Regions from separate parts of the Micromonospora sp. NPDC048871 genome, predicted to be linked through region 1. Evidence: riboswitches for the same ligand, from Rfam matches in the RefSeq annotation. Region 1 holds a riboswitch; each other region holds the start of a gene.

Region 1 (6,493 bases):
TCGGCGTACGTGGTGGTGCCGGAGCCGCCGCCGGAGCCGGCGAGCATGGTGGCCACGCCGTCCCCCATGAAGGCCTTGCCCATGTCCCGGTCCATGTTCCGGCCGGTCGTGGCGGCTACGGCCTTGACGTGGCCGGCGTTCTCCGCGATCAGCACCAGGACCACCGGGATGACGAGCACCACGGCGCGCAGGCTGAAGCTGGGCGCGTGGAACTCCGGCAGCCCGACCCAGGCGGCCTCCCGTAGCCCGGTGACCGTGGCCGGGTCCAGTCCGCCGGTCAGCGCGGCGAGCACCCAGCCGACGAGCACCCCGAGCAGGATGGACAGCCGGCCCAGGAAGCCCCGGAACAGCACCGTGAAGATCAGGATCGCGGCCAGGGTGACCACCGCGACCAGGGGTTGGGCCTTGACCCCGCCGTTCCCGCCGCCGTCCCAGGCCACCGGGGCCAGGTTCAACCCGATCAGCATCACGATGGCGCCGGTGACCAGCGGCGGCATCAGCCGGTTGATCCAGCCCGCTCCGGCGAACTGCACCACCATGCCGACCAGGGCGATCGCTGCCCCGACCACGACGATGCCGCCGAGGGCCGGGCCGATGTCGCCGCCGGCCTTGGCCGCCAGCACCGGGGCGATGAAGGCGAACGACGAGCCGAGGTACGACGGCAGCCGGTTGCCGGTGATCAGCAGGAAGAGCAGGGTGCCCAGCCCGGAGAAGAAGAGGGTGGTGGCCGGCGGGAAGCCGGTGATCAGGGGCACCGTGAAGGTGGCCCCGAACATCGCCACCACATGCTGCACCCCGATGCCCAGGGTGCGGGGCCAGGAGAGCCGTTCGTCGGGGTGCACCACGTCCCCGGGGCGTACGGTGCGGCCGTCGCCGTGCAGGGACCAGGGTGACCAGCGGGAACGCGGTTCGGTCGGGGACTGGGTCATGATTGGCCCTTCGCGTCGAAGTGCTGACGGGGGCGAAAACCCTGGACGTTTCTAGCATGGGCGATCGTGCGCGGTTCTGGAGGTCAGAAGGGTGTTCCTGCACCGGCCGGTGCCCTTGCCTGCCTGGTGATCGCGGTGCCGCCCGGTCCCCAGAAGTGGGTCGATCTCTGATTGGGTAGGGTGCCACGACGGGCGGCGCCGAACGGGTGGCCGCTGGTAGCCGATCGGATCGGGCAGGTGGCCCGTTGGGAGGAGGGGCGCGTGCCTCCGAGGCCGTCGACGTCTCAGGTGCCGGCATGACCAGCGCACCGGTGGCGGCCGGCATCGCATCCGGCCGGGGCCAGGCTAGCCGACTACCCTCGCTGACCGGGCTGCGGTGGGTGGCCGCGCTGCTGGTCTTCGGCTTCCACGCCGGCACCATGCGGATCATCGCGGAGCCGGACTACCAGGCGGTCGTCGGCAAGATCTTCACCCTGGGCCTGTCCGGGGTGCAGTTCTTCTTCATCCTCAGCGGATTCGTGCTGGTCTGGTCGGCCCGGCCGGGAGACTCGCGACGGGGGTTCTGGCGACGTCGGTTCGCCAAGATCTATCCGAACCACGTACTGCTCTGGGTGCTGGCCATGGCGGCGGCCCTCTGGTTCGCCGATCCGATCAACCCGGTCGCGGCCCTGGAGAACCTGTTCCTGCTCCAGGCCTGGGATCCCCGCCCCGGCTTCTTCTACAGCGTCAACAACGTCAGTTGGTCACTGTCCTGCGAACTCTTCTTCTATCTGTGCCTGCCGCTGGCCCTGCCCCTGGTGCGGCGGGCCCGCCCCTGGCTGCTGTGGGCGGTGGTGATCGCCGTACCGCTGCTGATCCTGGCGCTGTGGCCCGCGCAGACCCTGGTGCCGGAGCAAAGTCGGTGGTGGTTCACCCAGGTGTTCCCGCTGGTCCGCTCGCTGGAGTTCTGGATGGGGGTGGCCGCAGCCGAGCTCATGCTGCGGGGCCGCTGGCGGGGTCCCGGCCTGCCCCTGGCGAGCCTCATCTTCGTGGTCACCTGGGTGGTCGCCGCGCAGTGGATTCCGGCCGAGTTCTGGGCGGCGCTGCTGTCGTCGGCGTACGTGGTGCTCATCGCCGCCGCGGCGGACGCCGATGTGCGGGGCCTGCGCTCGCCCCTGCGCTCGCGCCCGATGGTCTGGCTGGGGGAGGTGTCCTTCGCCTTCTACCTGGTGCACGTCTTCGTGATCATGACGATTCTCCGGGTCACCGGAGACTGGGGAACCGGTCTGCCCGGCTGGTGGGGCCCGGCCGCGGTGATCGGCTTCCTGCTGCTGACCCTGGGCCTCGCCGCCCTGGTACACCGCTTCGTCGAACAGCCGATGATGCGCCGCCTGGCGCCTCCCCGCCGCACGGCCCGCCCCAGCGCCACCGACCCCACGCCCGACACCGACCCCACGCCCGACACCGAGCCTGCGCCCGCCTCTGGCACCAAGCCCGCCTCGGGGGCCACGCCCGGTGCGGTGCCCGGCCCCCGTGCCGAGACTGCGTCCGGCACCGAGACATCGGCCGACCTCCATGCTGGACGGTAGGGTCCTGGCCCGCCGACCAGGCCGGCAACCCGAATCAGGTTCCTTGCGGCGACACGCCGGGCGGCGGTGCGGGCTGCGGATGCCGGCGGTAGCGTGACACCGTGCTCCCGGTCCTTCCCACCCGTCCCCTGTGGTGGTTTGCGCGCCGGGTGGTACGACTGCTGACCGGGTTCGCGGTCGCCGCCGCCTTCACCATCGGGGTCTGGGCCATGCCCGCCCACCCCGGGGCGATCGAGGACCTCGGTCCGGCCGGGCAGCCCACCATGGCCGGCCCCACCTGGTCCTTCGAGGGTGCCCCGGCCTCCTCGGTCGCCGGTGGGTGCGCCGCTGTCGCCCTGCCGGTCGAGATGTGGGGGCCCGGGGGCGACGACCGCCCGGAGGCGGGCCCCGCGACGACGCCGGTGTCGCCGTTGCCGCTGCCGCCGGAAGCCGCCCCGATCATCAGGGCCGCCCACGGTCAGCCGCCAGCGGTGGTCACCCCGGGTCCGGGCTGCGCTCGCGCACCACCTCGTCGCTGATCGTGCGCCCTTACCGCCCTGGTCACCCGGACCTGGCCCGCCTGGGCCGGTAGTGCTCCGGAGATCGCCCGGGGCTCCGGAGTGACCTTGACGGCCCGGGCCTCCGGGTCGGCCCTGCCGCCGACCGTACCGGCCGGAGGTCCGCGACGGGTCGCAGTGATCAAGGACCTTTCGCGGACGGGTTCGCGGGGTGTACCCGCTGGCCTGATCCGGTCCCGCCGCCGAGACCGCCACATCAGCTTCCCCGAGGTGCCGACATGGAGCAGACCCTTCTCTACCAGTTCCTGATCGACGTCCCCCGAGCCGCCGCCATCTGGTCGGTGCTGCTGGTGCTCGCGTTGGGTGTGCTCACCGTGCTGGTGGCCCGACCCGAACCGGCCCCCTCGACCGACCGGGACCCGGCCCCCTCCGAGGAGGATCCCGCCGCCGTGGACCTGCGGCGCTATGCCGGCGAGGTGGCCGTGGCCGCGGCGGGGGCCGCCCAGAACGCCGCCCGCCGCCGGGAGGCGTGGCAGCGTGCCCAGACGGAACTCGACCGGGCCTGGGCCGCGTACGACGAGGCGGAGACCGCCGCCCGACGACTGGCCGCCGCCGGCGCGCTGCCCACCCCCGGTACGCCCCACACCCCCACCGAGTACGCCGCCAGGGAACGCTGGCTGCGCCACGCCGCGATGACGGCGTACTGGCGGGGTGATCTGTCGGCCCGGCAGCTCACCGACGCCCTGGCGCACCGGGCCGGTTGGGATCCCCGACGTCACCCCGCCGAGCAGGAGATCTTCCTGGCCCGGGTGGTACGCGACGGGCGTCAGGCGGCTTATCAGGCGGCTCGGCAGCAGGAGCGCGAGGCCTGGCGGGCCGCGGAACTGGCCGTCGACGCGGCTCGGGCGCTGTCGACCGAGGCGTACGCCGCAGCGCAGCGGACGCGGGCGTACCCGCTGCCGACCTCACCCCGGGTCGTCCTCGGCCCTCAGGGAGCCGTGGCGCGCTGGCGGGTGGCCCGGGCCGGTTGAGTCGGAGGCTCTTTTTCCCATTTATTCGGTGACCCCGGTCACAGTCATCGCCGAATCGGTCATCGGAGGGCAGACATCGAATGCCGGGCGTAATTTCCGGGGCTTTGCCAACCTCGGGTCCTGTTGTCGACCGGCGGTGCCCTCCTGACCCGGAGTCCCATTGAGCGACGACAGTTCCCCGGTACCCGAAAAATTTAGGCTGCGAGAAGGTTTAGGCAGCTCAGGGCGGCCTTGGCAGGAGCTGTAACGCACAGTAATGTCGGCCCGTCCGGTGCGGTCACCGTTCGCAAGTGGCGACGCCGCGCCGACCCGCTCAATCGTGATCTCACGAACCGGGGACCCACTGCACCACTGGGGTGAATCCGCGAGCCACGGCCCGCGGTAGGGCGATCTTCCCGCCCGAATCCGTCAGCTAACCCGGTCGGCGGTGTCGGAAGGAGCTCCTTTCCTCGTGCAGCACAATCAGCGCCCCCCGATATTCCTGCGCCTCCACGGCCCCGTGGTGCCTGCGCTCGCCGGTCCGCTGTCCGCGCGCTGACCCAGGCCCACCGCAGTCGCCCGATCCCCGGGCGCATCCCGTGAAACGGCACCGCCCCGTACTCCGCCTCCGGGTGTCCACCGGATGGCCGGAGCCGCTGTGCCACACCACCCCTGAGCCCGTGGAGGATTCGTGAAGCACACCCTCAAGCGTCAGCTGCGTCGGCTGGCCACCGAACGCCCCTACCAGCTTGTGGCCACCTCGGCGCTGGCGTTGGCCCTGGCCGCCGGTGCCGGCGCCGTGGTCACCCAGATCGACGACCCGGCCGAGACGCAGACCACCGCCGTGGTGGCCGAGTTGCGCGAGGAGCCGGCCGCCTCCCGTGGCCTGGCCCGGGTAGCCACCGCCCCCAGCAGCGCCGCCCCGAGCAGTGCCGCGCCGAGCGCGGAGCCCGGCAGCGCGCCGTCCAGCGCCGCCGCCTCGCCGGAGGCCGCCTCGGCGGACCCGGACCTGGCCGGCGAGGAGGCCGCGCCGAAGGCCCCGGCGAAGAAGGTGCTGTCGTACGACTACCAGGCCCAGATCAACGGGTGGTACTGCGGCCCGGCAGCGGTGCGTAACGCGCTCAGCGCCGCCGGCATCGACCGGGACCAGGAGACCCTGGGCGCTGCGCTCGGCACCACCTACTCGGGCACCAACTCGGCCCGGGACACCACCCGGGTCCTCAACGCCATGGTCAAGGGCAGCCCGTACCGGACCACGATGATTCCCGGTGGCGCGGCCACCCCGGCCCAGATGGATCAGCTTCAGGCCGATGTCGTCACGGCCATCTCCGACGGCCGGGGGGTCGTGGTGAACGTCGCCGGCAGCGTCACGGACACCGCCGGGGGCTGGCACTCCTTCCCGGGTGGCCACTACGTCGCCGTGGTCGGCTACGAGGACGAGGGCCGGATGGTCAAGATCGCCGACTCGGCCGACCCCTCGTACTACTCGTACTGGCTGAGCACGATCGATCTGGCCAACTGGGCCGCCACCCGCGGCTACTCCTCCTGATCGACCTGTTTCGTACCGGGCGCCGACCCCTGTGGGGTCGGCGCCCGGTGTCGTATCCCGGTCGTGGCTCTCGCCGAGCCGGTGCGGGCGGTGGCAGACTGCCCGACATGATCATCGAGTCGGGCGGGCGGGACGGTTCGCCGATGCTGTTGCTGCTGCACGGAATGGGTGCCAGCGGTGCTGTGTGGCTACCCTCGGCCCCGCTGCTGAGCGAGCGCTGGCCCGGCCGGTGGATGGCGCCGGATCTGGCCGGTCACGGCGGGTCGCCGCCGCTGGCGGGGTACTCCTTCGCCGGGCTGGCCGACCAGGTCGCCGCCGGCCTGCACCCCGGCGATCGGGTGATCGTGCTGGGCCACTCCCTCGGCGGGGTGGTCGGTCTGGCGTTGGCCGCCGCGAATCGGGCGTTCACGGTCGAGGCGGTGGTCGGGCTCGGCATCAAGGCGGTCTGGTCCCCGGCGGAACTGGCCCACGCCGGTGATCTCGCGGCCCGCCCGGTCACCTGGTTCGACAGCCGCGACGAGGCGGCCCGACGATACCTGCGGGTCGCCGGCCTGGCCGACCTGCTGAGCCCGGATGATCCCGCGGTGGCGGCCGGGCTGCGGCAGGTGGACGGCCGGTGGCGGCTGGCGATGGATCCGGCCGCCTTCGGCGTCGGTGAGCCCGACCTGACCACCCTGCTGGCCGGGATCGAGGCGCCGGTGCTGCTGGCCCGGGGCGAGCACGATCCGATGGTTTCCGAGGCACAGCTCAAGCAGTACGGGGTTCCGGTGGTGACCCTGCCCGGCCTCGGCCACAACGCCCATGTCGAGGATCCGGCGGCCGTACTGGCGCTGCTCGACGCCGTACGCTGACCGGTCGCGGTCAGGGGCGTTCGCCGTCGCCGGCCTGCTCAGGGGAAGCCTGCTCAGGGGACTTGCGTAACCACAGGACCACCCCGAGC
Region 2 (6,493 bases), on a different contig from region 1:
GCATGGTGCCCCGGCTGTACGAGCCCAGGGTGCGCCAACCGACCCGGCCGGCCTCGGCGGCGATCTCCCGGTTCGGCCCGGCCGTGCGGCGCAACGTCCAGTGCCACATCGCCCGGCCGTCCTTGAGGAGGAAGAACAGCAACACCAGGGCCAGCAGGGCGGAGCCGAACACCTCGGTGACCGTGCGGGCGCTGGCGACCGGGTCGACCTTCTGGCTGGTGGCCGCCTCGCGCAACTGGGCGAGCAGACCGTCGAGCTGCTGGTCGGTCACCGGCAGGGTCGAGGTGATCAGATCGCGGGTTCGCCCGATCCCCTGCCGCAGTTCGTCACCCAGCTCGCTGAACTGGCTGGCGGTCAGGTTCCAGACCAGCACCCCCAGACCGCCCAGGATGCCGAGCAGCAGCAGGACGGTGAGCAGGGCGGCCAGCGAGGCGGGTAGCCGTAGCCGACGCAGCGCGAGTTGCACCGGGTCGAGCAGCGCGGAGAGGAAGAAGGTGGCGGCCAGGGCGATGGCCAGCGGCGTGACCAGGATGATGATCCGGGCCAGCAGGTAGAGCCCGGCGGCGATCACCACCAGGCAGGCGCTCCACAGCACGGCGGTACGTACCAGCCAGGGCAGGCTCGCCCACGCCTGTCGTGGTCCGGCTCCCCGGTCCGCTGCCTCCTCGGTCCCGCGCCCGGCACCCGCTGCGACCACGTCGCCCTCCTCGCGTCCGCGAGGAGGTACCCATCCACCCCCCATCCGACACCGCCCACCCGCTCCCAGCCTGGGTGATCAGAGGTTTCTCGGTCGGGATTCAGGCCGATCCGGACCAAAACTTCTTGATCAACACCCCGAGCGGCGGGGGTGGGGGTGGGGTGGTTAGTAGGCGGTGGCGGGGGTTCGGGGGGTGGAGACGGGGACGGCGGGGAGGTCGCGGGTCTGGTCGGTGTCGGGTTCGGCGAAGGGGAGCAGGGAATCCTGGGGTTCGGCTGCCGGCAGGAGGGCGGAGACGGTCTCCGCTCGCAGGCTGCGGGCGGCTGCGGCGGCCGCCTCGGCGGCGTGCCAGGCTTCCTGCTCCAGGTCGCGGGCGATGCGCTGCTGGGCCAGCCGGTGGTCGCGGATCGCCCGGTGCAGCACCAACTCCTGCTCGACCGGGTGCAGGCGGGGATCCCAGCCACGGTGCGCGAAGACGTCACTGAGCTGCTCCACCGACAGATCCCGCCGCCAGTACGCCTCCAGGGCCGCCCGGTGCAACCAGCGCTCCCGGTCGGCGTACTCGGCCGGGGTGCGGGGGGTCTGCGGCAGCGGCATGCTCGCGGCGTCGGCCAACCGACGAACGTCCGCCTCCGCCGCCTGGTACGCCTGCCACGCCTGCTCGGCCGCGTCCTGCGCGGCCACCCACTCCTCGCGTCGGCGGCGAGCGGTCGCCTCGGCCCGCTCGGCGGCCACCATGACCTCCTGAGCCCACCGGTCCTCCTCGTGGGGCTCCGGCGGACTCGGCAGGGCGGCCTCGCGGATGCGGGCACCCACGTCGAACCGGAGCCGCCGGGGACGCAGCAGCAGAGCGGAGACGGCGAGCGTGACGATGCCCAACAGGCTCAGCCAGATCGCGGCGGCCCGGGGCACGTCGGGAAGGACGGCGGAGAGAGTGGTCTGCATCATCAGCACCTCGTGGCGGATAGGTTTCGTCGTCTGTGCTGCCAGGGCGGGAACGAGGCCGGGAGGCGGTGGCACGGGTTCTGGACTGCGGCCCTGACCGGGGGCGGGACGGGCCGGTATCGGCGGTGGTCAGCCCCCGGTCGGCCGATGGTTCTCAGCCCGACCCGGTCGGGCGGCGCTCCTCGGCTCGCTCCGGTCAGGCGGTGGGTGGGCCGCGCCGGGTCGGTTCACCGGCACCGGTCGCGAGGTGTACGACGGCGGGCCGGGGCGCGACGGCGATGGCCGGCGCGGCAGCGGCCTCGGAGGGCTCAGGGTGCGACACCACGGTTACGGCGAGCGCCCGGACGGGCTGGGTTGGCGCGTGACCGATGGCGGACGCAACGGAGACCACAGACCCGGTGGCGGGCGCAGCGGTGACCGCAGGCCCGGTGGAGGTCGACACCTCTCGTCCCGGCCACTTGGTCAGGGGGCCATCCACGGCTCGGCTGGCGAGTCCGGTGGTGGCCGGCGCCGCCGGGAGATCGGTGGTGTCGGGGCGACCTGCGGTGGCCCCGCCGAGACCGACCGCGAGGATGAGTGCCACCAGCGCCAGGCGGGTCAGATCCGCCAGCGCGCAGCGCCCGGCCGGCCACAGTGGACGGGCGAACGCGAAAGTCGGCACGCGGTCAAACCTATCGCCCCTGCCGCAGGATCGCAGCGGTCCGTTCGGCCCGGGATGGTGAAGCCGACCACGCCGTCACTGCCGCAGCGGACGGGCCGCCGGGGCCGCACAGCTGTCAGGGGGTGGGGCCGGCCACCGGCTCCTTGGTGAACAACGCCAGCAGGTCGCCGACCTGTCGATCGGCCTCGGCGGGGTGACGGAACCGGCCGGCCGGGTTGAGGGTGTACTCGTTGCGTCGCCCGACCCGGGTGCGGTGCAGGTAACCCCCGGCCTCCAGGTCGGCGACGATGGCCTGGGCGGCCCGCTCGGTCACCCCCACCTCGTCGGCGACGTCCCGTAACCGGGCAGTGGGGTTGCGGGCGATGGCGAGCAGCACATGAGCATGATTGGTGAGAAAAGTCCAGTTACGGGCGTTCTCCCGCTCGCCGGTGGTTGCCATGCCGCCCATCGTATGGGCCTTTCGGCTTCTCCGGGCCACGCCGTCCGGCCCGAGCACCCTGACCTGCGCGAAGGCAAGTGTTCGGCGATACCTGAAATGCATATCACGCATTGCTTGACGCGGCTTGCAGTGCGTGTGACGGTTGGAGCAGCCCGCGACCAGCGTCGGCCGGGGTGACCAGGCATCCCATGAGCAGCGAGGAGACGCCGGATGAGTCGACCCGGAGCGATCGGAACACACCCAGGGCTGGAGCGTGAACTGCTCACTGCGGATCTTCCGGGTGCCCCGCAGCGGGCGCTGGCCGAGCTGATCGCCGGCAACCGGCGGTTCGTCACCGACACCCCGTGGCATCCGAATCAGAACGCCGGGCGGCGGGCCGCCGTGGCGGCCGAGCAGCATCCCTTCGCGGTGATCGTGGGCTGCTCGGACTCCCGACTGGCCGCCGAGATCATCTTTGATCGTGGGCTGGGGGACCTCTTCGTGGTCCGTACCGCCGGGCACACCATCGGCCCCGAGGTGCTGGGCAGTGTCGAGTACGCGGTGGCCGTCCTGCGTACGCCGTTGGTGGTGGTGCTCGGGCACGACTCGTGCGGTGCCGTGCAGGCGGCCCGGGCGGCCCTGGCCACCGGCAGCACCCCCGCCGGGCACCTGGGCGCGGTGGTGGACGCCGTGGTGCCCAGCCTGCGCCGGGCGGAGGCCGCCGGGGTGGAGGACCTGAACCAGATCGTCGACATCCACATCGCGCAGACCGTGACGGCGATGCTGGAGGCCTCCACCACCCTGGCCGCCGAGGTGTCCGCCGGGCGCTGCGCGGTGGTCGGCATGTCGTACCGGCTGGCCGCCGGGGAGGCCCGGGCGGTGGCCGCGGAGCCCGCCGACCTGGTTGCCACCGCCGCCCTCGCCGCCTGACGACGAGGGCCGTCCTGCCAGCCGGCGGGACGGCCCTCGAAGCGGTGCCGGAGACGCTAGAGCATCGAGACGTGTACGTGGTCGGTGTGGTTCGACGGGCCGCTGTAGGAACTCCATCCGGTCGCCGGGAACCAGATCTGCCGGTTCCAGATCACGTAGTAGACACCCAGCCGGTCGGCGTTACGGACCAGGAAGGCGGCCAGGTTGTTGCCGTAGATCCGGGTGTCGTTGTTGTACCAGGGGCGGAAACCGCTGTTCTGCAACGACCAGTCACAGGCCCGGCCCTTGGGGTGCTCCCACTTGTCACCCGGGCGGTAGCAGCCGACGAACCGGTTGAACCCAGCCCGCTTGACCTCCTTGTACATGTGCAGGGTGCGCGCGGTGATGCAGCCCGAGGTGGTCGGGTCGTCCTGGTTGCACGACTCGGGCTTCCAGCCGCCGTCGGAGGACCGGTTGGGGCCGGGGCGGGCCACCGGGGAGGTAGCGGCCACCAGGCCACCGGTGAGGCCGACCCCACCGACCAGCCGGAGGGACTTCTCCGCGTCGCTCTTCTTGCGGGCCATGTCGTTGGTCAGCTTCTGCTGCTCGCGTACCTCGGCGTCGAGCGCCAGCTTGGCCGTCTCGGCGCGGCGCTTGACCGCGTTGACCTCGGCCAGCTTCTTGCTGTTGACCAGGTTCAGCTCGTCCAGGGCGGAGGCCCGGTGGATGAAGGAGTCCGGCGCGTTGGTCTGCAACAGCATGGCGATCGCGCCGACCCGCCCGGTCCGGTACGACTGGGTGGCGATCTCGGCGACCTGTGGGGCAAGGGCGTCCAGGTCGGCCTCGGCGCGGCGGAGTTCGACGGCCAGCTTGAGCTGCTTCTTCTTGGACTTCTCCAGCTTCGACTTGGCCTTGGTGTAGTCCCGGTTGGTCGCCTCGATCAACTCGTTGAGCATCGGCGGATCGTCGTCGTGACCGGCTGGTTTGGGGGCGTTCGGCGCAGCCGTCGCCGGCAGGGGGCCGGCGAAGACGGCGAACGCGGCGAACACGGCCACCACGGGCGTCAACCAGCGGCGTAGGGGTGCCGTCACTGTCTTCCCTTCCATCGACCGCCGACCGGGTTAGCTGACGGGTTCGGGACGGAAGTGGCCCCTACCGCTTTCGCGGATTCACCCCAGGTACCTGGGTCCCCGGCTCGCCTGGCGGCGATTGGGCGGTGGCACCGCAGGCGCCGGTGCGCGCCTTCGGCGGTGACCGGCAGTGAGGTTACCCGAGAGTCCGTCTGGGCTTCTACGTACCGAACCCGGCGAGATACGTCATTTCGTAATCGCAATGGGTGACGAGCGCCACGCATAGCGACCGATGTGGTCGGCGTGCTCACGTTGAGCAGTGTCACCATGGGGTGTCGGTGCTCCTGTCCGGTTCGGGCCACTCCGAACGGGTGGCGGGGGGTGTGTGACGGGTACGCGGATCGCTGAGAGCCTGCAGGGCCTCGGCCCGGTCCGTAGCCGGCCGGGGGACCCGGGGGCGGCCTTCGCCGACGGCGGCCACCTCGTCGGGGGCGGGGGCCGCGAGGTCCGTCCCGGCGCGCTGCCGACCGGCGGTGGTCACCACCGTGGCCAGGGCGGTGGTCAGGGGTACGGCGGCGATCAGCCCCAGGGTGGCCACCACACTGCGGACGATCTCCTGGGCCAGGAACTCGCTGGTGAGGATCTGCCCCAGGGCGCGGGAGTCGGCCGTCAGCAGGAGCAGCAGGGGCAGCGAGGCACCGGCGTACGCCAGGACGATGGTGTTCACCACCGAGGCGATGTGGGCCCGGCCCACCCGGGTGGCCGAGCGGTACAGCTGGCGGCGGGACAGGTTGGGGTTGGCGTGGGCCAACTCGGTGACCGCCGCGGCCTGGGTGACGGTGACGTCGTCGAGGACCCCCAGCGAACCGATGATGATGCCGGCCAGCAGCAGGCCGTGCAGGTCGACATCGCCCCGGAACATCGACAGGGTGGTGGCGTCCTCGCTGCCGAACCCCGTCAGGTGGGTGGCGTTCGTGGCGGCCAGACCGAGCAGCCCGGTGAGCACCAGGGCGCCGAGGGTGCCGAGTACGGCCACCGAGGTCTGCGCGGACACCCCGTGGGTCAGGTACAGCACCACGAACATGATCAACGCGGCGCCGACGATGGCCACCACCAGGGGCGGCTGGCCGGCGCTGATGCCCGGCAGTACGAAGGTGAGCAGGATGGCGAAGCTGGCCCCCAGCCCGGCCAGGGCCGCCAGCCCGCGCAGCCGCCCGAAGGCCACGATGGCGGCGGCGAAGAGCACCCCCAGCCAGATCAGGGGCATCCCCCGCTGGTGCTCGGCGATGTTGTAGTTGCTGATCGAGGGGTCCTCCGGGTCGATCAGCGAGACCAGGATGACCTCGTCGCCGACGTCCACCGAGGGGGCGCCCGGCCCGGCCGGGATGGGGGTGTCGACCTGCTGACCGGCGTCCGGGCCGTCCTGGACCTGCACCGTGACGGTGCCGCAGGGACCCCCGCCGGTGGTCGGGGTGCCCTCCGGCACGGTGGGGTTGGGCGGGCAGGGTTCGGTGACCACCCGGGTGACCGTGCCCTGGTAGCGGGGCAGGTCGTCGGCGGCCTCCGGGCGGGGGGCGTCGCGGGGCCAGAGCACCAGGGCGGCGATCAACGTGACGAGGAAGAGGGGGACGACCGTCACGATGAGGATCCGCCGCACCCCGGGCGGGGTGGGCGGAGCGGTCCGGCTGTGATCGGCGCCCATTCGCTAGTCTCCCAACGATCTCTTCAGCGGAGTACGTGTCGGCGGGCGAGTCGGTTCAGCCCGGTCGTACGACTGTCGCGGTGGGCGGCCG
Region 3 (6,493 bases), on a different contig from region 1:
CTCAGGTCCGTAAGAAGAAGGTGTACACCCCGCCCACGGACGTCCGCCCGACGGCGACAGCGGCGACGCGTAAGCCCAGCCCGATCTGGCTGCCGGTCACCGCCGTGTCCCTGATCGTCTTCGGCATCGGTTGGTTGGTGGTCTACTACCTCTCCGAGCAGGAGTACCCCGTCATGGAGTTGGGGTACTGGAACCTGGCGGTGGGTTTCGGCGCCATGGTCGGCTCCCTGATCCTGCTTTCCCGCTGGCGCTGACCCCTGGGTCCTCCGACTACGGTCGGTGACGTGTCGAGCCCCGGCCGTGCGGCTGCTGCGATCGCCTCCTAAGGTGTGCGCAGGGCGGCGCGGCCCAGGTGCGAGAAGACTCACGTTACTGCTGGGTAACCTTGCGCGTAGGCTGCACTGCATGACCGAGCGGGAAGGTCATCGGCGGGTCCGGTTCCAGGTGCGGCAGCGGTTGAGATCGCGTACGCACCTATGACCCGGGCTCCGGTCGCCTAGCCGCTCGCCAGGCAGCAGACCGGGAGGCCAACTCGATGGGCAGCGTCCAGATCGTCACCACGATCCTCGCGGCCGCCATCACCGCTGTCGCGGTGTGGCTTGCGGTACGCGCGGTCATGCAGATGACGGCCGTGATCCGGCTGGGTCAGCCCGACCCGTCCCGGTTCGGTGACAAGGCCGGCCGTACCAAGACCATGCTCGCGGAGACCGCCGGGCACACCCGGATGCTGCGCTGGAGTGTGGTGGGCGCGGCGCACTGGGTGGTGATGGTCGGCTTCATCGTGCTGTCGCTGCTGGTGCTTGAGGCCTACTTCGAGGTGGTCTCCCCGACCGGTGGGCTGCCCCTGGTCGGCGGGTGGGCGCTCTACGGTCTGGTCACCGAGTGGATCGGCATCCTCGGCATCGTCGGGATCCTGGTGCTGATCGGCATCCGGGTGGCCAACCGGCCGAACCGGGCCGGTCGCCGGTCGCGGTTCACCGGGTCGACGATGTGGCAGGGCTACTTCGTCGAGGCGATCGTCCTCGCCGTACTGATCATGGGTTTCCTGATCCGGGGCTTCAAGGTGGCCACGGACCACTTCGAGTACCCGACCTGGGCCACCCCGCTCAGCCACGCGGTCGGCTCGGTGCTGCCGGACTGGGAGTCCGGGGTCAGCGTGGCCGCCCTGATCAAGATCGCGATCTCGATGACCTGGCTCATCGTGATCTCGCTGAACGTCACCATGGGCGTGGCCTGGCACCGCTTCCTGGCCTTCCCCAACATCTTCTTCAAGCGCAAGCCCGGATCGGCCGGCTCCGGTCTCGGTGCCCTGCGGCCGATGATGAGCGACGGCAAGCCGCTGGACTTCGAGGAGGCCGACCCCGAGTCCGACCAGTTCGGGGTGGCCCACGTCGAGCAGTTCACCTGGAAGGGCCTGCTGGACTTCAGCACCTGCACGGAGTGCGGCCGGTGCCAGTCGCAGTGCCCGGCCTGGAACACCGGCAAGCCGCTGTCGCCGAAGCTGCTGGTGCTGAGCCTGCGCGACCACGCGTACGCCAAGGCGCCCTACCTGCTGGCCGGTGGCGGCAAGGACCTCACCGGTGAGGAGAAGGCCACCGCGGCCCAGTTGGCCCACCTAGACGTGCTGGCCCTGGCCGAGGCGGACAAGCCCCTGATCGGCGACGCCGAGGCCGGCGGTGTGATCGACCCGGACGTGCTCTGGTCCTGCACCACCTGCGGCGCCTGCGTCGAACAGTGCCCGGTGGACATCGAGCACATCGACCACATCGTCGACATGCGGCGTTACCAGGTGCTCATCGAGTCCAGCTTCCCCTCCGAGGCCGGGGTGATGCTGCGCAACCTGGAGAACAAGGGCAACCCCTGGGGTGCCCCGCAGAACACCCGGGAGGACTGGACCAAGGGTCTGGACTTCGAGGTTCCCCGGGTCGGCGAGGTGGAGGACTTCGAGTACCTGTTCTGGGTGGGTTGTGCCGGTGCCTTCGAGGACCGGGCCAAGAAGACCACCCGGGCGGTGGCCACCCTGCTGAACGAGGCCGGGGTCTCCTTCGCCATCCTCGGTGAGGGCGAGACCTGCTCGGGTGACCCGGCCCGCCGGATCGGCAACGAGTTCGTCTTCCAGATGCTCGCCCAGCAGAACGTGGAGACCCTCAACGAGGCCTTCGAGGGCCGCGAGAAGGCCAAGCGCAAGATCGTCGCGACCTGCCCGCACTGCTTCAACACCCTGGGCAACGAGTACGGCCAGCTCGGCGGGGAGTTCGAGGTGGTGCACCACACCCAGTTGCTGGCCCACCTGGTCGCCACCGGCAAGCTCACCCCGGTGCAGCCGGTCGACGGCGGGGTCACCTACCACGACCCGTGCTACCTGGGGCGGCACAACCGGATCTTCACCCCGCCGCGCGAGGTGCTGGGTAGCGCGGTAAGCGCCGAGATCACCGAGATGCCGCGGAACAGTGAGCGTTCCTTCTGCTGCGGTGCCGGTGGCGCCCGGATGTGGATGGAGGAGCGGATCGGCAAGCGGATCAACGTGGACCGGGTCGAGGAGGCCATGTCGACCGGGGCGCGGACCATCGCGGTCGGCTGCCCGTTCTGCTCGACGATGCTCACCGACGGGGTGAACGGCAAGGGCGCCGGCGAGCAGGTCGAGGTGGTCGATGTGGCGAGCGTCCTACTGCGGTCGGTCCGGCCCGAGCAGGGTCGGGGCGTCGAGGAGAGCGAGCCGGTCGCCGGCTGACCAGCACGTGACCGTACGAGGTACGGCGGGCCGATGTGGCCCGCCGTACCTCATTTTTCTAATTGACGTGCGTGACTATAACGAAATGATCGACACCCTTTGTGTGCGGTTGGTTGCGCAAACGTGAATCGACCGTTGGTCGCCTTGATTCCACACCGCGCCTTCCCTAATGTTGGGCACCGACCGCCGCGGGTCGTCTGTCTCGCCCCTCAACCGCTCGCGGGACGCCCGGCGGTCGGCTGCAAAGGAGTCGCTGTCGGTGGCAACCATGCCCCTCCATCGTCCTGTGCCCGGATGGCCGCGTCGTCCAGGTGGCCTACGGAGAGCTGCGCACCGCCTGGTCGTGCTGGTGGCCGCCGCCGCGGTCGGTGCCGGCCTGATCGCCGCCCCCGCGTACGCGGAACCCTCCGTGGAGGAGATCGAGCGCCAGATCGACAAGCAGTGGCAGCAGCTTGAGCCCACCATCGAGCAGTACAACAAGGTGCGGTCGCAGCTGAAGGTCAACCGCAAGAAGGCCAGCGACCTGCAGAAGAAGATCCAGCCCCTGGCCCTGGAGGCCGAGCTGGCCATGAACCGGGTGGCCGACCTGGCCTCCCGGTACTACGTCAACGGGCCCTCCCAGGAACTCGGGGCGGTGCTGCTGAACGCCAAGCCGGACATGCTGGGCGAGCAGATGGCCCTGCTGGAGCGGCTGGCCGCGTACGAGCGGCAGCAGCTCGAGGGCGTGATGAAGGTCCGCAAGAAGTACGACGACCAGAAGGCCAAGCTCGACGCGCTGATCGCCGACCAGGAAACCAAGGAAAAGCAGCTGGCGGCGAAGAAGAAGCAGATCGACACCAAGATCAAGCAGCTTGAGCGGTCCCTGCCGGTGACCACGGTCAAGACCACCAACTGCCCGACCATCAACGGGGTGGTCAGCGAGGCGGCCCGGACCGCCATCCGGGTGGCCTGCGCCCAGGTCGGCAAGCCGTACGTCTGGGGTGCCACCGGCCCGAACTCGTTCGACTGCTCCGGCCTCACCCAGTACGCGTACAAGGCCGCCGGCATCTACCTGACGCACTTCACCGGCGCGCAGTGGAACGAGGGCAAGGCCATCTCCCGGGCCGAAGCCCGCCCCGGCGATCTGGTCTTCTTCCGCAGTGACCTCAGTCACGTCGGCCTCTATCTGGGCAACAATCAAATGGTGCACGCGCCCAGAGCGGGTAAACCGGTGAACGTTTCTCCGATCACCACCATGCCGATCGCCGGCTTCCGTCGACCCGGCTGAGGGATCGCACAGGAACATCGGCAGGGCCCCCGGTCAAGAGATCGGGGGCCCTGCTCTGTGTCGGATCTGGACACCCTGCGTCACGGCGTGGATCTGTTGTGTATCGACGGAGGTCGTCCCTAAGCTGGGCAATTGTCGGCCCGATGGCAGTTCAGCCCACCCGGGGCGGTGACGGTCCGACACCGCCGAGTCGCCTGTGCGAGCCGGGGACCCAGGTACCCGGGGTGAATCCGCGATCCGCGCGGTAGGGCGCCCCCTTCCCGCCCGAACCCGTCAGCTAACCCGGTAGGCGGTATGGGGAAGAAGGAGTTGGGAGCCCGGTGGCACACCATGCCCCGCGGCCACCGTCCCCCCGGGCGATGACGCCCGGCCCGGTGACGGCTGCGCCGCGATCTCACTGGTACCGCTGCACCACCGCACTAGCCGCCCTGTCCGCGACCGCCGTCATCCTCACCGGCGGCGCCACGGCGGCCCACGCCGACCCGTCCGTCGACGCCATCGAGCGCCGGATCGACGCGGACTGGAACCGGCTGGAACCACTCATCGAACGGCACAACGCCACCCGGCAGGATCTGGCCGGCAAGCGCCGGGAGGCGGACTCCCTGGCCGCCCGCATCGCCCCCCTCCAGCGCCAGGTCGACGAGGCGATGAGCCAGGTAGGCGCCCTGGCGGCACGGGCGTACATGGGTGACACTGTCGGTGCCGTCAACGCGCTGTTGGGCAGCAGATCCCCCGGCGAGGCCGTGGAGCAGATCGGCCTGCTCGACCGGTACGCCCACCACCAGCAGCAGGCCGTACGACAGGCTGCCGCGCTACGCGACGAACTCGCCGCCGCCAAGGCCCGGCTGGACGTGGCCATCGGCGAGTTGACCCGGACGGAGGTCGCACTCGCGGGGAAGCGACGCCAGATCGACGCCGAGATCGACCGGTTGCAGCGGCTGCGACTGCGGGCGTACGGCCGGGGTGGTGGCGGCCCGCTGCGGCCCGCGCCCTGTCCGGCCGACTATCCGGGCGGGGCGGCCGGGGTGGCGGTGAAGTTCGCCTGCGCCCAGATCGGCAAGCCGTACTCCTGGGGTGCTGAGGGACCCTACGCGTACGACTGCTCCGGTCTGATGCTCGCCGCGTGGGCGCGGGCCGGGGTGGCCCTGCCGCACAACGCGGCCCGGCAGCGTCAGGTGACCCGGTCGGTAGCCCGTAGCGCCCTACGCCCGGGTGACCTGGTCTTCTACTACCGGGATCTGCACCATGTCGGCATGTACGTCGGCGACGGCTGGGTGGTGCACGCCTCCCGCGCCGGTCAGCCGGTGAAGATGAAACGGATGGAGAGCAGCCCCGTCCACAGCTTCGGTCGGCCCGGCTGAGGTCAGCGGGTCGGCCAGGTGCGCCAGTTCTGCCAGGCCCGGCTCGGGGTCGGGCCGCGCTGGCCCTGGTAGCGGGAACCGTAGACGGCCGACCCGTACGGGTGCTCGGCCGGCGAGGAGAGCCGGAAGATGCAGAGCTGACCGATCTTCATGCCGGGCCAGAGGGTGATCGGCAGGTTCGCCACGTTGGACAGCTCCAGCGTGACGTGCCCGGAGAAGCCGGGGTCGATGAAGCCCGCGGTGGAGTGGGTGAGCAGACCCAGCCGACCCAGGCTTGACTTGCCCTCCAGTCGACCGGCGAGCTGGTCACCCAGGGAGATGACCTCCAGGGTGGAGGCGAGCACGAACTCGCCCGGGTGCAGCACGAAGGGCTCGCCGTCGGGCACCTCCACCGGGGAGGTCAGGTCGTCCTGCCGGGTCGCCGGGTCGATGTGGGTGTAGAGGTGGTTGTTGAAGACCCGGAACAACTTGTCCAGGCGTACGTCGATGCTGGAGGGCTGCACCAAGGTGGGCTCGAAAGGCTCCAGCGCGAGGGTGCCCGCCTTGATCTCGGAGACCAGGTCGCGGTCGGAGAGCAGCATCGCCACACCATACCGATATGGCTGACCTGCGTGTCGCGCTACCTGACTAGAACGTATGTTCGATAAGATGTCGGCATGGCTTCCTGGTCCGATTTCGCCGCCGACGAGCCCCGACTCGCCGACGCGATCCGCCTCCTCATGCAGCAGTACGGCCCGGGCTTCGGCTACCTGGCCACGGTCCGCCCCGACGGCGGGCCCCGGGTGCACCCGGTCTCCCCGGTGATCACCGATGACGGTCTCTACTGCTTCGTGATCGACTCTCCGAAGCGGCGTGACCTGGAACGCGACGGGCGCTACGCCCTGCACTCCTTCCCGCCCGAGGAGAGCGACGACGAGGCATACCTCGCCGGTCGGGCCTGGCCGGTGACGGACGACGCCACCGTGGCCCGCCTGGCGCTCGCCGCCCGCGCCGCGCCCCAGGTCGACTGGCGGCTGTTCGAGTTCACGATCGAGGTGGCGATGCTCAGCCGCCGTGGGCACGCCAACCCCGAGGTGCCCGGCGAGCACGGCGGGGTGCCGGCCGTCCAGGTCTGGCTCGACCCGGCGACCACCG

The links. A riboswitch is a leader RNA that binds a small molecule or an ion and turns the genes downstream of it on or off. The one in region 1 is predicted to bind cyclic di-AMP.
Region 2: linked by a shared signal. The riboswitch ahead of ACGFIK_RS22170 (hypothetical protein) and the one ahead of ACGFIK_RS16870 (C39 family peptidase) in region 1 are both predicted to bind cyclic di-AMP.
Region 3: linked by a shared signal. The riboswitch ahead of ACGFIK_RS10180 (NlpC/P60 family protein) and the one ahead of ACGFIK_RS16870 (C39 family peptidase) in region 1 are both predicted to bind cyclic di-AMP.

What each region holds. Positions count from the first base shown of each region.
Region 1 is NZ_JBICUM010000006.1:309,689-316,181, reverse strand. Features, by position in the region: gene ACGFIK_RS16890 (solute carrier family 23 protein) at 1-929, opposite strand, end outside; gene ACGFIK_RS16885 (acyltransferase) at 1,226-2,497, shown strand; gene ACGFIK_RS16880 (hypothetical protein) at 2,599-3,015, shown strand; gene ACGFIK_RS16875 (hypothetical protein) at 3,273-4,025, shown strand; cyclic di-AMP (ydaO/yuaA leader) riboswitch at 4,326-4,467, shown strand; gene ACGFIK_RS16870 (C39 family peptidase) at 4,696-5,553, shown strand; gene ACGFIK_RS16865 (alpha/beta hydrolase) at 5,661-6,404, shown strand; gene ACGFIK_RS16860 (hypothetical protein) at 6,415-6,493, opposite strand, start outside.
Region 2 is NZ_JBICUM010000011.1:137,499-143,991, reverse strand. Features, by position in the region: gene ACGFIK_RS22195 (AI-2E family transporter) at 1-697, opposite strand, end outside; gene ACGFIK_RS22190 (hypothetical protein) at 863-1,642, opposite strand; gene ACGFIK_RS22185 (hypothetical protein) at 1,839-2,303, opposite strand; gene ACGFIK_RS22180 (MarR family winged helix-turn-helix transcriptional regulator) at 2,419-2,751, opposite strand; gene ACGFIK_RS22175 (carbonic anhydrase) at 2,953-3,651, shown strand; gene ACGFIK_RS22170 (hypothetical protein) at 3,708-4,721, opposite strand; cyclic di-AMP (ydaO/yuaA leader) riboswitch at 4,725-4,856, opposite strand; gene ACGFIK_RS22165 (YibE/F family protein) at 5,023-6,402, opposite strand.
Region 3 is NZ_JBICUM010000003.1:263,113-269,605, reverse strand. Features, by position in the region: gene ACGFIK_RS10195 (cell division protein CrgA) at 1-254, shown strand, start outside; gene ACGFIK_RS10190 ((Fe-S)-binding protein) at 536-2,731, shown strand; gene ACGFIK_RS10185 (NlpC/P60 family protein) at 3,000-3,998, shown strand; cyclic di-AMP (ydaO/yuaA leader) riboswitch at 4,172-4,305, shown strand; gene ACGFIK_RS10180 (NlpC/P60 family protein) at 4,373-5,359, shown strand; gene dcd (dCTP deaminase) at 5,362-5,940, opposite strand; gene ACGFIK_RS10170 (pyridoxamine 5'-phosphate oxidase family protein) at 6,016-6,493, shown strand, end outside.